Ketobacter alkanivorans: one gene and its partner. The protein of the gene in region 2 interacts with the protein of the main gene of each other region in a pairwise test. Links are inferred from orthologs where the notes say so. Each region holds a gene or a part of one and is shown on either strand. Other genes may lie near its edges.

Region 1 (5,457 bases), 1.9 Mb from region 2 along the record:
CCAGATCGCCACTCAGACCGGCTTCTGCCGCCAGCGCACGATAAATGGCCACATGCCCCAGATCCAGATGCAATTCGCAACAACCACCGCGACGCAGGGTTTCCAGCATCAGACCGATCACTTCGATGTCACTGGCGATGCCACCATGACCATAGATTTCGGCACCGATCTGGATCAGGCTGCGACTGGCCGCCAGGCTTTCGGGTTTGGCATGCAACACGTGGCCTGCATAACACAGGCGAGTCACACCTTCTCGATTGAGGGTATGGGCATCAATGCGCGCCACTTGGGTGGTCATATCAGCACGCACGCCCATTAGGCGGCCGGTGAGCTGATCGGTCAGTTTGAAGGTCTGCAGGGCCAGATCATTGCCCGCACCTGTCAGTAGGGATTCGAGATACTCAACCAGAGGGGGAAACACCTGCTCGTAACCCCAGCTTTTATAAAGATCCAGCAAGTCCCGACGCAACTGTTCCAGTTTCGCCGCCTGTGGGGGCAGGATTTCATCGATCCCATCGGGTAACAACCATCGATCTGCTGTGGCCATAAAGCGTTCGCCGTTGTCCTCTATTACTCTGTTTGAGTCGTTGTACGTCATGATTTAGGTTTTGGGGCCTGATTTAGCCCACAAAAAAACCGGGGGATCGCCCCGGTTTCCTTATGATAACACGCATCGAGGGGCCGAGTTAAACCTTTCGGCCCCTTTTTACCTACTCGCTCTTCATAAATCGGAAGAACTCTCCATCAGGCTGCACGACGATCAGGTCGTTCTTGCTGTTAAAGACATCTTTGTAGGCATCCATGCTGCGATAAAAGCTATAGAATTCAGGATCTTTCTGATAGGCGCTGGCATAGATTGACGCTGCTTCCGCATCGCCTGCACCCCGTAGCTCTTCCGCTTGACGATAGGCACCAGCCAGGATCTCGGTACGCTCACGATCGGCAGCAGCACTGATACCTTCTGCCAGCTCGGCACCGCGAGCACGATGGCTACGAGCTTCACGTTCACGCTCGGCACGCATCCGGTCGTATACCGAGGCACTGGCACTGGAAGGCAGCTCGATACGCTTGACCCGAATCTCCACCACATCAATACCCAGGGCTTCCTGAGCTTGGTCGTCAATGGCCTTGGCCAAATCCACCACCAGCTCTTCCCGCTCACCGGCCACAACTTCATACACAGTACGCGCACCAAACTGATTACGCAGGCCTTCGTTCACACGGGGGGCCAACAGCAGCCGCACACGAGTCTCAAGGCCGCCGCCGGTGGCAATATAAAACTGCTTGATGTCTTTGATACGCCACATCACGTATGAATCCACGATCAGACGCTTCTTCTCCTGGGTCAGATACTCTTCCTGACGCATTTCCAGTACGCGAATACGGCCATCAAACAGGCGCGGCTCATGTATAAAAGGTATTTTGAACTGGATCCCTGGCTGCAGATCATCTCTCACCACTTCACCAAATTTCAGCAATACGCCACGCTCACTTTCTTTCACGGTGAATATGGCGCTACCGGTAACCAGGGCAACCACTGCGATCAGCAGTAAGACTGTCATACTTTTGTTATTCATTAGCGATTCTCCCAGCGTGTTTCACGGGCCTGACGAATTCGCTCCAAGCCACGAACGGAGTCGGAGGCTTTTTTGGTCGCACCCTTGCTTTGCTGAGTAGAATCAGCTTCTACAACAATGGACTTCGCTTCTGTACGTCGACCTTCCAGGATTTTATCGATAGGGAGGTACATCATGCTATTGCCCCCATCCACGTCCACCAGAACCTTGGACGTGTTGCTGAGCACGCTTTCCATGGTGTCGATGTACATACGGCGACGGGTCACTTCCGGTGCCAGCTTGTACTCGGCATAAAGCCTTTCAAAGCGGTTGGCCTGACCTTTGGATCGCTCCACGATCTCGGCCTTGTAAGCGTTGGCCTCCTCGATCATGCGCTGCGCTTCACCACGCGCCTCTGGCACGATTTGGTTGGCGTAGGCTTCCGCTTCATTCTTAACGCGCTCTTCGTCTTCCCGTGCTTTGATAACATCATCGAAGGCGGCTTTCACTTCCTTGGGAGGATGTGCATCTTCGATGTTCAGCTTATCAATGGTGAGACCGGTTTTATAACGATCCAGATATTCCTGCAGGCGCTGATGCACTTCTACGGCGATGGCTTCACGGCCGTCGGTCAGCACCCGATCCATTTCGCTGCCACCCACCACGTGACGCAGTGCGGATTCCACCGCATTACGCAAGGTGTCGATGGGCGCACTGGATTCGAGGAAATAGGCTCTGGAATCCGTGACCACGAACTGAACCTGCAGATCCAAATCCACAATGTTCTGGTCTTCGGTGAGCATCGTGGCGCGCACCGGCATGGTTTCACGCTGGTTTACGTCCACTTTCTGTACAGTATCGATGCCCCATGGGTTCCAGTGTAGACCGGCACTGACGGTATCATGGTATTTGCCGAAACGCAGCACCAATGCTTCTTCGGCCTGTTCGACCCGATACAAACCGGCCACCAGCCACAACACGAAGACAACGCCCAGAATCAGCAATAACAGGCCGAAACCGCCGCTATCGTTGTTCTGACCACCACCCAGCATACCGCCGAATCGGTCTTGCAGTTTTTTGATCACATCGTCCAGTTCCGACTGGCCGCGGCCATCCCGGCCTCGCCATGGATCCTGATTACGCCCGCCACCGGGCTCATTCCAAGCCATACTATGCTCCGCTGTTTTCTATGCTGGGGGGAAATGTTATTGCATCTCAAAACGTTATAATAGGGTTATTATTCCGAATGGGTCGAATTTCGCAACCCCGACAAGCTTTGTTCCAGGTTTTCACGGTTCAACTCAAAGCGTTTTACCATCTGCTCCCATGCCTTTTGCGGCATACGAATATCAAGCAACGCGTTGCCCTGCTCGTCAGCCGACTCTGCCTGTACAGCCTTTAACCCGTAACAATGGGCCCGCACTGCTGATAGCTCGGGTGCCAAACACAAGGTACCCTCCACCATGCGCTTACCCAGCCGCTCATTCAAGGCTTGTAACAGTTCTGTCATCCCTGCACCTGTGCGCGCTGACAACCAAACCGCCACAGGCACCCCCTCGTCATCTCGTTCAATGCGAGGAGCGTAGTCGCCCATCAGGTCAATTTTGTTATAGACCATGAGAAACGGCACAGTATCGGCACCAATCTCATGCAGCACTTCATTAACCTGAAATATATTGTCTTCCCGCTCTTCGGAGCAGGCATCAACCACATGCAACAGAAAATCAGACTCGCGGCTTTCTTCCAGCGTGGCACGAAACGCCTCCACCAGTTTATGGGGAAGATGACGAATAAACCCCACTGTATCTGCCAGAATAACCGGGCCAAGATCTGACACATCAATGCGCCGCAATGTGGGGTCGAGGGTAGCAAAGAGCTGGTCTGCTGCATACACATCAGATGCAGTAAGGCGATTAAACAGTGTGGATTTCCCGGCATTGGTGTAACCCACCAGGGATACCGTGGGTACGTCCGCACGCTTACGGGCGCGGCGTCCTTGATCCCGCTGCTTACGCACTTTCTGCAGACGCTGCTGAATATACTTTACACGGGCCCGCAACAAGCGCCGATCCGTTTCCAACTGGGTTTCGCCGGGGCCACGCAAGCCGATACCGCCCTTTTGGCGCTCCAGGTGAGTCCAGCCACGCACCAATCGGGTGGAAAGGTGCTCAAGCTGAGCCAGCTCAACCTGCAACTTACCCTCGTGGGTGCGCGCACGCTGCGCAAAAATATCGAGAATCAGCCCCGTGCGATCCAGCACGCGACATTTGAGCTCGCGTTCAAGATTGCGCTCTTGGGATGGATTCAAGGAATGGTTGAAGATCACCAGATCGGCTTCGAATTCAGCAACCAACCCGGCCAGCTCTTCTACTTTACCGGTACCAATAAATAATCGGGAATTCGGTGCCGGACGCGACCCCTTAAGCACCCCCAGACGCTGGGCACCGGCGGAATCCACCAGCATTTCAAATTCCTGAAGGTCTTCGCCATCGAATTCTTTGGGAAATTCGATGTGAACAAGGACGGCCCGTTCACCACTTTGGGGACGGTCAAAAAGCGATTCCATTTAGCGGATTGCTACCAATTCAAACACAGCCGGAATCAGTGAGACGGGCCTGCGTAGCCGATTCAGCTGTCGCTTGCGACGCAGGCCAAAGCCACTCTGCCAGTTTATTGCTCAGAATTGCCGCCGTTTTCCTGGCCGGGGCGATCGTTTGTGCCATGAGCACGAGGATTGCGGGCCGGTACAACGGTGGAAATGGCGTGTTTGTAGACCATTTGATTAACGGTGTTACGCAGTAAAACCACATATTGGTCAAAAGATTCGACTTGACCTTGCAGCTTGATACCATTAACCAGAAATATGGATACTGGAATTCGTTCCTTGCGCAGGGCGTTCAAAAAAGGGTCTTGTAGAGAGTGCCCTTTAGACATAAAAGTCTCCTTGTGTTGGCCCAAAATCGGGCTAAAAGATCAAAAATAAATCACGATTCACATAGATAGAGAGATCGTCGGCTACGATAGCATGTCGTCCGCAGGCAAAATTTTCAAGACCTTTTCCAACAATTTTGGATCAGGGCTATCCAACCAATGCAGATCCTTCCAACTGCGAAGCCATGTTATCTGACGCTTGGCCAGCTGACGGGTAGCGATGATCCCCCGCTCTTCCATTTCAGCGTAGCTCAATTTGCCGTCCAGACAATCCCATACCTGCCTATACCCCACAGCCCGCATGGATGGCATGTCGGAATGTAAGTCGCCGCGATGATACAGGGCTTTCACTTCATCGTAAAAGCCCTCGATTAACATCTGATGAAAGCGATCGGCTATGCGCCGATGCAGCACGGCTCGATCCTGGGGGCAAACCGCCAGATTGACAGACTGATAAGGGAAATCTTCAGCGTTGCCACCCCAGGTACCGTCCCCTCCTTGTTTTTGGCGGCGATGCCATTCGCTGAGGGGGATGCCGGTGCTGCGGAACACCTCAAGCGCCCGCTGTATACGCTGGGCATCATTGGGGTTTAAGCGGGCTGCGGAGTCTGGATCTACCTTTGCCAACTCTGTGTGCAAGCTGGGCCAGCCTTGTTCGGCGGCCTCCTGCAATAGCTGCCGACGGATTGCATCGTCGGCAGACGGCAGGCTGGCAATGCCTTCCCGCAGCACCTTGAAGTAGAGCATCGTGCCCCCTACCAGCAGCGGAATGCGCCCACGGGCGGTAATATCGGCCATTTCACGGAGCGCATCGGTGCGAAAATCGGCGGCAGAATAACTCTCCGACGGGTCAAGAAAGTCGATCAGGCGATGGGGGGCTTTGACCAGGGTTTCGGCGTCCGGTTTGGCGGTGCCGATGTTCATGCCTTTATAGATCAGCGCGGAATCAACACTGATGATGTCCATGGGG
Region 2 (10,870 bases):
GACAGCGGGTGCAGCAGGCACGTCTGAAACCGGCTCAGCTTCTTCTTGATACTGAGGCACATCGGTTTCTACTGCTTGCTCTACCTGCACATCCGGCGCGTCAAAAGAAAGCTCGCCTCCTGCGGCTTTGTCCCGGGCAATATAGGCGAGCCCTAAACAAACCACAAAAAACACTCCAGCAAGAAGCCATGAGGATTTAGTCAGGAAGTTGCCCGTACCGGCACTGCCAAATACGGTTTGGGATGCTCCCCCACCGAACGACGCTCCTGCATCAGCTCCTTTACCCTGCTGTATCAACACCAGACCGATCAGGGCCAGCGCCACACACACCAACACGATCAACAATACGGTTTCTATCATTTTAATTTCCTAATTACTCTGCCGCCTGGCAGATCGCCAAAAATTCTTCTGCGTCCAGTGACGCACCACCGATCAACCCACCATCAATATCGGCACAACTGAAAAGCTCTGCCGCATTGGATGCTTTAACGCTGCCTCCGTAAAGGATCGACAGCTTTGAAGCTACTGCTTCATCCAGGTCACGCAGACACATGCGCAATATTTCATGCACTTCCTGCGCCTGACCCGGGGTGGCCGTAAGGCCTGTACCAATAGCCCATACCGGCTCGTAAGCCAAAATAGCGCCAGCAAACGATGCTATGCCTGCTTTATCAACAACCGCCATCAGCTGCTGCAGCACAACGGTATTCGTTTCACCCGACTCACGCTGCTCCAGAGTTTCTCCCACACAGAGAATGGGGGTCAACCCAGCAGCCAATGCAGCGCAAAATTTATCCGCTATCACGTCATCCTGCTCGGAAAACAAGGCCCGCCGCTCAGAGTGCCCCAGTATGACATGAGTGCAACCAAAGTCTTTCAGCATCTCCAGCGAGACTTCGCCAGTATAGGCACCGGCGGTATGCTGGCTTACATTTTGTGCCCCCCACTGTATAGGTGAACCACTCAGCTCATCTGATACCTGGGACAAATAGGGAAACGGCGCACAAACAATCACTTGCGTACGGCCAGGAGCCAAGCCGGCCTTGAGTCCACGCAACAGGGATGCAACGGTCGCCTTGGTGCCGTTCATTTTCCAGTTGCCTGCTACAACAGCTGTCCGCATGCCATTCCGCCTCCAATTTAACAAGGCGGCAATGGTAGCGAAGAAGGTGTCAACATACAAGAATGGGGTTAGGTGCGAATGACCTCTTCCACCACATCGGCGATCTGTCGGCACAATGCAGCCACTTCATTGGCATTATCGCCTTCCACCATCACCCGAATTAGAGGTTCTGTTCCAGATGGGCGCAACAAGACACGCCCCCGCCCGGACAGTTGAGCCTCTGCCGTTTTCACTGCGTCCTGAACCTGCGGGATGCTGACGACTTCGCGCTTTTCAGGCAGGCGTACGTTGATCATAACCTGGGGCAACTTGGCCATGCCGCCACGCAACTCCGCAAGAGTCTTATTCTGGGCCATCATCACCGCAAGCACCTGAAGGGCCGACACGATGCCATCTCCGGTGGTAGTTTTATCCAGACACACAAGGTGACCTGACGATTCACCACCCAACAACCAGCTACGATCCCGCAATTGTTCCATTACATAACGATCACCGACACTGGCCCGAATGAAATCTATACCCAACCCTTGCAAGGCCAGCTCGAGCCCATAGTTACTCATCAGCGTGCCAACCACCCCCCCTTGCAGGGCGTTATCCTGTTGACGGCCCTGGGCAATGATAAACAGAAGCTCGTCACCGTCCACCAACTCGCCCTCTGCATCCACCATCAATACGCGATCACCATCACCATCAAAGGCGATGCCCAGATCAGCCCGCAGCTCCAGTACTTTTTCCTGTAACAGTTCAGGGTGAGTGGAACCACAGTTGAGGTTGATATTGAGCCCATCTGGCTTCACAGCCATGGGAATAACTTCAGCGCCCAGCTCCTCGAACACCGCAGGGCCCGGAGCGTAGGTCGCCCCATTGGCGCAATCAACCACTACGCGCAGGCCTCGCAGTGAGAGATCCCGCGGGAAAGTACTTTTGCAGAACTCGATATAACGACCACGGGCATCCTCCAGCTTCCGGGTCTTACCGATCTGATCGGAAGGCACCGTATCCATGGGCAGATCCAGATAATCTTCAATGGCATGCTCCACGTCATCGGGCAATTTTTTGCCCTCGGTACAGAAAAACTTGATGCCATTGTCGTAGTAAGGGTTGTGAGAAGCGCTGATCACGATACCTGCCGCCGCGCGGTAAGTTCGCGTTAGATAGGCAATGGCCGGGGTCGGCATTGGCCCCAGCAACATGACATCCACACCGGATGCGGACAAACCTGCCTCCAGCGCGGACTCGAACATGTAACCGGAGATACGCGTATCCTTGCCGATAAGTATTTTCTGCCGCCCCTCACCGGTGGCAAAGACTTTTCCCGCCGCCCAACCCAGCTTAAGCATGAATTCAGGTGTAATAGCGCCTTTACCCACCGCCCCACGAATACCATCGGTTCCAAAATATCGCTTGCTCATTATTTTTCCTTAAATCGCTATAAACTACGCCGTCTCCAGCACAGCGGAAACTATCTTTAGCGCATCCACCGTGGGCCCTACATCATGCACCCGGATGATACTGGCGCCGTTGTGCGCTGCAATGATGGCAGCAGCCACACTGCCATGGAGCCGCTCATCTACATGCTTGCCCAATATCGCGCCAATCATAGATTTGCGCGACATCCCTACCAACACGGGGAAGCCTAACGCCACCAGCTGATCAAGATGCTTCAACAGGCTGAGATTATGTTGCAAACTTTTGCCAAAGCCAAAACCTGGGTCCAGCAGGATACGGTCATCGACAATCCCCGCATCACGGCAGGCACGGACCCGCTCCATAAGATAGCCAGCCACATCGCTCACGACATTACTGTATTGAGGATTATTCTGCATTGAAACAGGATCACCCTGCATGTGCATAAGACAGACGGGAAGTGTGCTGTTTTTTGCACACTCGAGGGCTCCCTCTCGCTCCAGGGCTCGCACGTCATTGATCAAACCGGCACCAGATGATTCGGCCTCCGCCATCACAGCGGGCGTACTGGTATCGACAGAAATGATCGCATCCACTTCAGCCGCCAGCGCCAGCACCACTGGGATCACCCGATCCAGTTCCTCTTGCTCTGAAACCGGATCGGCTCCCGGACGCGTAGATTCACCCCCCACATCAATGATAGCGGCACCCTGGTCAACCATGCGCAGAGCCTGGCTGATGGCTTGCTCATGATTGCAGAATTTTCCACCATCGGAGAACGAATCAGGCGTGACATTGAGCACACCCATAACAGCAGGTTTTGACAGATTTAAAAAACGGCCTCCGCACTGGAGACCGTTTGGGGGCGAACCTTTTTCGGGCATTCGCTTATCTTGATGTTAATGAGTGTTGGCGGGGCCACCGATGGAACCGGTGCTTGAATCATCCTGCTTTTCTGTCGCAGACGTATCCACCGCAGGGCTGCCACCGGTAGGGCCTTCATTGGAATCATTCCAACCCTTAGGTGGTCGCGGCTTACGGTCGTTCATAATATCCTCTATCTGCTGGGCATCGATGGTTTCATACAGCATCAGTGCTTCAGCCATCGCGTGCAATCTCTCCATATTTTCTTCTAATATGGTCTGCGCCCGCTGGTAGCATTCGTCAATTATCTTACGAACTTCAGCATCAATTTCTTTGGCTGTCTGGCTGGACACCATTTTGCGCTGAGTATATTGGCGACCCAAAAAGACTTCGCCTTCATCCTCTTCGTAGCTCAGTGGCCCCATCTTCTCCGACAACCCCCACTTGGTGACCATATTGCGGGCGATCTCAGTGGCACGATGAATATCGTTGGAGGCTCCGGTGGTAACACCATCCCGACCTAAGGTTATCTCTTCGGCAATACGGCCACCGAACAATGAACAAACCATGCTTTCGAGGGCGCGCTTGCTCTGACTGTATTTGTCTTCCAAGGGCAGATACATGGTCACACCCAGCGCACGACCACGGGGAATGACGCTGACTTTGTATACCGGATCATGCTCAGGCACCAGGCGCCCGACAATCGCATGGCCTGCTTCATGGTAGGCTGTATTGAGTTTTTCTTTCTCGGACATGACCATACTGGTGCGCTCAGCGCCCATCAGGATCTTGTCTTTAGCTTTTTCAAATTCATTCATTTCCACCACGCGCTTACTGGCACGGGCAGCGAACAAAGCAGCTTCGTTGACCAAATTGGCCAAGTCCGCGCCGGAAAAACCGGGTGTGCCTCGGGCAATAGCCTTGGCATCCACATCGTCGCCCAAGGGCACTTTGCGCATGTGTACTTTCAGGATCTGTTCTCGACCCCGGATATCCGGAGCAGATACCACAACCTGGCGATCGAAACGACCAGGACGCAACAAAGCGGAATCCAGTACATCCGGGCGGTTGGTAGCGGCAATAACAATAACGCCATCGTTGGGCTCGAAGCCGTCCATTTCAACCAGCAACTGGTTCAGAGTCTGCTCACGCTCATCGTGACCACCCCCTAAACCAGCTCCACGGGAGCGGCCTACCGCATCGATTTCATCAATAAAGACGATACAGGGTGCTTGCTTTTTCGCCTGCTCGAACATGTCACGAACGCGGGACGCGCCCACACCCACAAACATTTCCACAAAGTCGGAGCCTGATATGGTAAAGAAAGGCACTTTGGCCTCACCCGCTATGGCTTTAGCCAACAGGGTTTTACCCGTACCTGGCGAACCCACCATCAGCACGCCGCGCGGGATCTTGCCGCCAAGGCGCTGGAATTTTGCAGGGTCTCGCAAAAACTCTACCAGCTCTTGCACTTCGTCTTTGGCCTCATCACAACCGGCAACGTCGGCGAACGTGGTTTTGATCTGATCTTCGCTTAATAAACGAGCACGACTCTTACCGAACGTCATGGGGCCGCCACGACCACCACCGCCGCCCTGCATCTGGCGCATGAAGAACATGAAAATGGCAACGATCAGGATAATCGGGAAACAGGCAACCAACAGCTGAGCCCACAAGCTCTGCTTTTCAGGAGCGCGACCTTCAATAGCAACGTTGTTTTCCAACAGCATTGGCATCAAGTCAATATCAGCAATAGCGGGTAAGACGGTTTCGAACTTCTCGCTGGTAACGGTTCGACCGGACACTGTCTCACCATCAATGACCACTTTGTCCACCTGGCCATTCTGTACGTATTCAATAAACTGAGAATACGGAATCGCCTGGGAGCTGGTATTGGCGCTGAAATTATTGAAAACGGAAAGCAGGACAATTGCGATCACAACCCACAAAATTAGGTTTTTTGCCATATCGTTCAAGGGTTTACCCTCTCTTCACATTCGTCATGAGCGAGTCAGACGAGAATACTTATTACTGCGTTTAATGACCTACATTACTACACAATAGACGCTTACACCATCTTTCGCAGGAAACAGGTCACGAACCTAGAAACCCCTTACCAAGCAGATACACTTCCTTGGAGCGGGGCCTTGATGCGTCGGGTTTGCGGGTAATCAGCTTACCAAAACAACGCTGCATATCCTGACGGTATTCGGGCAACCCTGCTCCCTGGAATACTTTGACCAAGTAATCTCCGTTTTTGTTCAGTACTTGCTTCACCATATCTAAAGCAAGCTCAGCGAGATACATACCACGGGGCTGATCAACCGCATTCACCCCACTCATATTGGGGGCCATATCGCAGATTACAAGGTCAACGGGGCGATTTCCTATAATTTCAAGCAGTTGTTGATAGACCGACTCTTCACGGAAGTCGCCCTGCAGGAAGCTGACTCCGGCAATGGGATCCATTTCCAGAATATCCGAGGCAATCACCAAGCCATGATCACCCACCAGCTTGGCGGCTATCTGGCTCCAGCTTCCCGGCGCAGCCCCCAGATCCAGCACCGTCATCCCGGGTTTGATCAGCTTATCCTTTTCGTTTATTTCCAACAACTTATAAGCAGCTCGCGAGCGCCAGCCCTCATCTTTGGCTCGTTGCACATAGACATCATCAAAATGCTCACGCAGCCATTTACCACTGGTTTTGGATCGCGACAAAACCTACCTCACCTAATTATTCGAATTACCAAGCGCCTATTTTGCCTGATGGCGCTCTGCGCTGCGAATTTTTTGGTGTCCTGAGCCGGACTGCTCTACAATACGCGCCCGGTGACTTTCAGGTAGGCAGGTAAATTTCCATGGCTTTGACTCAAGATCAGAAAAAACGCTTTCGCAAGCTGGCCCATCATTTAAAGCCGGTGGTTATGGTGGCGGAAAACGGCCTGTCCGAAGGGGTTATGGCAGAGCTGGAGCGCGCCCTGGAAGACCACGAGCTGATCAAGATACGCATTAACGTGCTGGATCGAGACGAAAAAGTCGCCATCATTGAGGAAATCTGCAAGCAAACCCGTGCCGAAAAGGCCCAGGTGATCGGCAAAATGGCTGTGATTTATCGCCCGGCCAAGACACAAAACCCAAAGCTGTCGAATCTGCTCCGCTTCCAGTAGCAACCGCTGCTGATCAGCCCCTCTCCAAAGTTCTTGGACATTTTACCGGTATACTGACTCTAGAGATCAAACTTGAAGAGTCAGTATGTCCATCCATAAAAAGCTTGCTCTAATCTTTATTGCATTCAGCTGCGTGCTGATTATTTGTATGGCGCTGCTGGTTAAGTGGAGCTTCCAGCGCAGCTTTACGGATTACGTGCAGGAACAAAACCGCACCCGCCTGCAAGAAACCGCGTTGCGCCTGGGAGACTACTACCGCCAGACCGGAAGCTGGGCATCCTTGCGTGACAACCCCCGACTATTGCGACGACTGGCTGGCCGCTCGTTCCACGAGCAAGCACAGGACACAGGAGAACACCACACCAAAGAGGAACACCCACGCAAACCCAAACCGCCATTGCGCGCCCTGTTCCTGCTGGATGCCAACAGGCAACCGGTGGCAGGCGAGCACATAGATACCGCATCGACCAGAGCAGCCATCCCGATCGAAGTAGACGATGTTGTTGTGGGCTATACCGGTTTCAAAGTGGGCCCCAGACCATTCAGCATGACCGATGAGCGCTTTGCCAAGCGTCAGGGCGAACATTTGCTGCTGATCTCTGTCACGGCCGTGATTCTCTCGCTGATGTTCGCCCTGCCTTTATCACGCTTTTTGGTGAACCGCATTAACCTGCTGGGTCGACAGATTCGACTGCTGAGTGAAGGCCAGTTTGACGAGCGAATCACGCTGAGCGGTCACGATGAGTTGTCGCAACTGGCCAATCATTTAAATCATCTCGCCCTCACATTACGGCAAACCGAACAATCAAGGCGCAAATGGGTAGCCGATATCTCCCACGAGCTGCGCACACCTCTGGCCACCTTGCGTGCCCAGCTGGAAGCCATCGAAGACGGTGTTCACCAATACAACGATGCAACGCACACTCGATTGGCTAATCAGACCCATCGCCTACAACAGCTGGTTGAGGATTTGTACCAATTGTCACTGGCGGATGTTGGGGCTTTGCAATACAAAAAACAAAACTGTAATGCAGTGCAGCTGCTGGACGAGAGCATTCAACCATTCAAGCAACGCTTTGAACAAGCCGGGCTCTCGCTGCGCTGCGACTTCGAACTGGACGATAATGCGCTTCTGTTCGCCGACCCGCAGCGAATTCAACAGCTTTTCAATAACCTTTTGGAAAACAGCCTGCGCTACACCCGCGCGCCGGGCGAAATCAGGATTGGTGCCCTCTGCGAACACAGCAACTTGATCATCACCATAAGCGACAGTGCGCCGGGGGTACCGGAGCCGCAACTGCACCGTTTATTTGAGCGTTTCTTTCGTGGGGAAAGCTCACGCAATAGAGACACTGGCGGGGCGGGGCTTGGTTTGAATTTGTGCCGCACCATTGTGGAGGCCCATGAGGGCACTATCACCGCTCGCCACAGCAAACTCGGCGGCCTCGAAATCATTATAAACGTGCCGATGGATTGCCCATGAATCGCATTTTTATCGTTGAAGATGAAAAAGATCTAGCCCACCTGCTTGAGGACTATCTGCGACACCATCAGTTTGACACCAAGATTGCGACCGACGGCAATGACGTCATCAGCGGGGTAAAAAACTTTGATCCGGATCTAATACTGTTGGATCTGATGTTACCCAACAAGGACGGCCTCACCCTGTGCAAAGAAATTCGCAGTTTCAGCACGGTGCCGATCATTATGGTAACCGCCAAGGTAGAAGAGATCGACCGCCTGCTGGGATTGGAGCTGGGGGCCGATGACTATATTTGCAAACCTTACAGCCCCAGGGAAGTAGTCGCTCGCGTGAAGGCTGTTCTGCGCCGCGCCGCGCCGTTGCAGCCGGGCGCAGACAGACCCCCATCGGCATTGATCATGGATGAGGCCTCCCTAAGCGTATCCCTGTTGGGCCGCCCGCTGGCGCTGACCGCAGTAGAATTCCGCCTGCTCAAAGCCCTAAGCGACGACCCTCGCCGCATTTTTAGCCGCGATCAATTAATGGATCGCATCTACCGCGATCATCGCATTGTGCATGACCGCACTATTGACTCTCACATCAACAAGTTGCGAAAGAAGCTATCGTTAGCGTGCCCGGAACACGAGGTAGTGCATTCGGTATACGGCATCGGCTACAAGTATGAGCTTCCACATTCTTTGGATAATTACTGAGTTTTTGTTGCACAGAGTGCGACGACAATGACTCCACACTTAAACGAAAGGAGCTACACCATGAGAACATTTATAGCACTGGTAATCAGCGCAGTGATTGCCATCCCCGTATTAGCCATGCCCCCTGGCGACGGCAGCCACATGCTGAAAGGTTTAACTCGGCATTTGGATCTATCAGAGGAGCAGCAAGCCCAGGTCAAAGCCATTCTTGATGCGAAAAAGCCTCAAATGGATGCAATCCACAAGCAAATGCAGGCATTGAAAGCTGAAACTGATGGTGAAATCAAAGGCATCCTGACCACGGAACAAGTTGAGAAATTTGAGTCTATGCAGGAAAAGCGCAAAGAAAGATTCAAGGAAAAACGGGAGCATCGCAAGGAAAAGCTCAACAAGGAATAGACTGAAACCAATATCTTAACCTGTAAAACGCCGCCTCCCCTGCGGCGTTTTTTTATTCTGTATGCAAACGCACTGACACAAAATAACCCAACCCCAATAGCGATTGCAGCACGCTGACCCAGCTGCGATATTGCAGCGTCTGAGATAGATCCTGCATCAACATCATCGCCAGAGAAAGCCCGGCAATTACAACAACGAAGCCCAGCGGCATCCACTGGCCCGCCGCAGCGCGGCCCTGAGCCAGCCTCACCACAATCAACACCGACGCCAAACCCAACACCACCAGCCACTGCAGGGTTTGCACCGATTCAGGCACCTGCAGATCACCCCCATTTTGGAAATATGGCATCCACACCAGCACAAACAACCATACCGCGCCCAACAGCAGAGTCTCCAGCGCCTCCATCAAAAAACGCGGCGATACCATGGCAGGTTGGTCTGGCGCAGCGCTGGTTTGAACGGGAATTTTTTTCATAAATAAAAAAGGGCGGTTAACCCGCCCCTCCTGTTGATCATCGCAAACCTTTACGGGCGCAAATCTTAGATATGCTTAACCTTGAGGATCTCATATTCAACTGTACCCCCAGGGGTGTCCACAGCCACCTCATCCCCTTCGAACTTGCCAATCAAGCCGCGGGCAATCGGTGAATTCACCGACAGCTTGCCTTGCTTGATATCGGCTTCATCGTCACCTACGATCTGGAAGGTTTTTTCTTCTTCCTTATCCAGGTCGTATAAATCCACCGTCACACCAAAGATCACCTTACCGGTGTAATCAATTTTGGAGATATCGATAATTTGGGCGTTACCCAGCTTACCTTCGATCTCCATGATACGGCCTTCCGCGAAACCCTGCTCTTCTCGGGCTGCGTGGTATTCCGCATTCTCTTTGAGGTCACCGTGCTCACGGGCTTCGGCGATAGCCGCTACGATTCGGGGCCGCTCCACTCTCTTCAAGTGATCCAGCTCTTCGCGTAGCTTCTCCGCACCTTGTACGGTCATTGGAAATCGATTCATGATTGCAGCTCCGCGTGCAGATCTTGTAAACGTCGAACGGTAGTTTCCACATTAGCCTCCAGCGCAGCACAGATAGCCTGAGCGCCTGCTATGGTGGTGGTGTAGCATACTTTGCTTTGCAGGGCCTCGCGGCGGATATGATAAGAATCTGCCACCGCCTTGGTACCCTCGGTGGTATTGATAATCAAATCCACTTCGCGATTCTTGATGGCGTCCACAATATGGGGGCGACCTTCTTTCACCTTGTTGATGGATTTCACCGGTAAGCCTGCTTCTTTCAATACCCGTGCGGTTCCACCGGTGGCAATCAGTTTGAAACCGAACCCAACGAGCTTGCCAGCCACCTCAAGCGCGGCTGGTTTGTCGCTTTCGCGCACGCTGATAAACACGCTGCCTTTGGTAGGCAGCTTTTCACCTGCCCCCAGCAATGCCTTACCGAATGCCTCACCAAACTGGTCACCTACACCCATCACCTCTCCGGTGGACTTCATCTCCGGCCCAAGAATGGGGTCGACTCCCTGGAATTTGGCGAAGGGGAAGACGGCCTCTTTTACAAAGTAATGCTTGGGTACGATTTCGCTGGTGAAGCCTTGCTGTTCGAGGCTGATTCCAGCCATACAGCGGGCAGCCACTTTGGCCAGGGACACACCGATGCACTTGGACACAAAAGGCACCGTACGAGAGGCACGAGGATTCACTTCCAGCACGTAGACTTCGT

The links.
Region 1: the proteins of ftsH (region 2) and hflK interact in binary tests that used the Escherichia coli proteins (3 or more experiments, as listed by UniProt). The link is inferred for Ketobacter alkanivorans from one-to-one orthologs.

What each region holds. Positions count from the first base shown.
Region 1 is NZ_CP022684.1:3,493,921-3,499,377, reverse strand. The notes cover bases 652-3,436. They hold hflK (FtsH protease activity modulator HflK), read right to left. Parts: upstream 2,726-3,436; coding sequence 1,577-2,725; downstream 652-1,576. Other genes in these bases: hflX (ribosome rescue GTPase HflX), read right to left, coding at 2,794-3,436; hflC (protease modulator HflC), read right to left, coding at 711-1,577. In the rest of the region: Kalk_RS14975 (ATP phosphoribosyltransferase regulatory subunit), read right to left, coding at 1-547; more of hflX, read right to left, coding at 3,437-4,122; RNA chaperone Hfq, read right to left, coding at 4,227-4,490; tRNA (adenosine(37)-N6)-dimethylallyltransferase MiaA, read right to left, coding at 4,572-5,457.
Region 2 is NZ_CP022684.1:1,585,892-1,596,761, forward strand. What follows is about bases 2,896-5,791. They hold ftsH (ATP-dependent zinc metalloprotease FtsH), read right to left. Parts: upstream 5,362-5,791; coding sequence 3,430-5,361; downstream 2,896-3,429. Other genes in these bases: folP (dihydropteroate synthase), read right to left, coding at 2,896-3,414; rlmE (23S rRNA (uridine(2552)-2'-O)-methyltransferase RlmE), read right to left, coding at 5,489-5,791. Also shown: preprotein translocase subunit SecG, read right to left, coding at 1-360; tpiA (triose-phosphate isomerase), read right to left, coding at 374-1,123; glmM (phosphoglucosamine mutase), read right to left, coding at 1,192-2,535; more of folP, read right to left, coding at 2,560-2,895; more of rlmE, read right to left, coding at 5,792-6,112; ribosome assembly RNA-binding protein YhbY, read left to right, coding at 6,253-6,561; Kalk_RS06875 (ATP-binding protein), read left to right, coding at 6,647-8,044; Kalk_RS06880 (response regulator), read left to right, coding at 8,041-8,736; Kalk_RS06885 (Spy/CpxP family protein refolding chaperone), read left to right, coding at 8,797-9,135; Kalk_RS06890 (hypothetical protein), read right to left, coding at 9,188-9,610; transcription elongation factor GreA, read right to left, coding at 9,676-10,152; carB (carbamoyl-phosphate synthase large subunit), read right to left, coding at 10,149-10,870. UniProt on the Escherichia coli protein: Acts as a processive, ATP-dependent zinc metallopeptidase for both cytoplasmic and membrane proteins. Plays a role in the quality control of integral membrane proteins.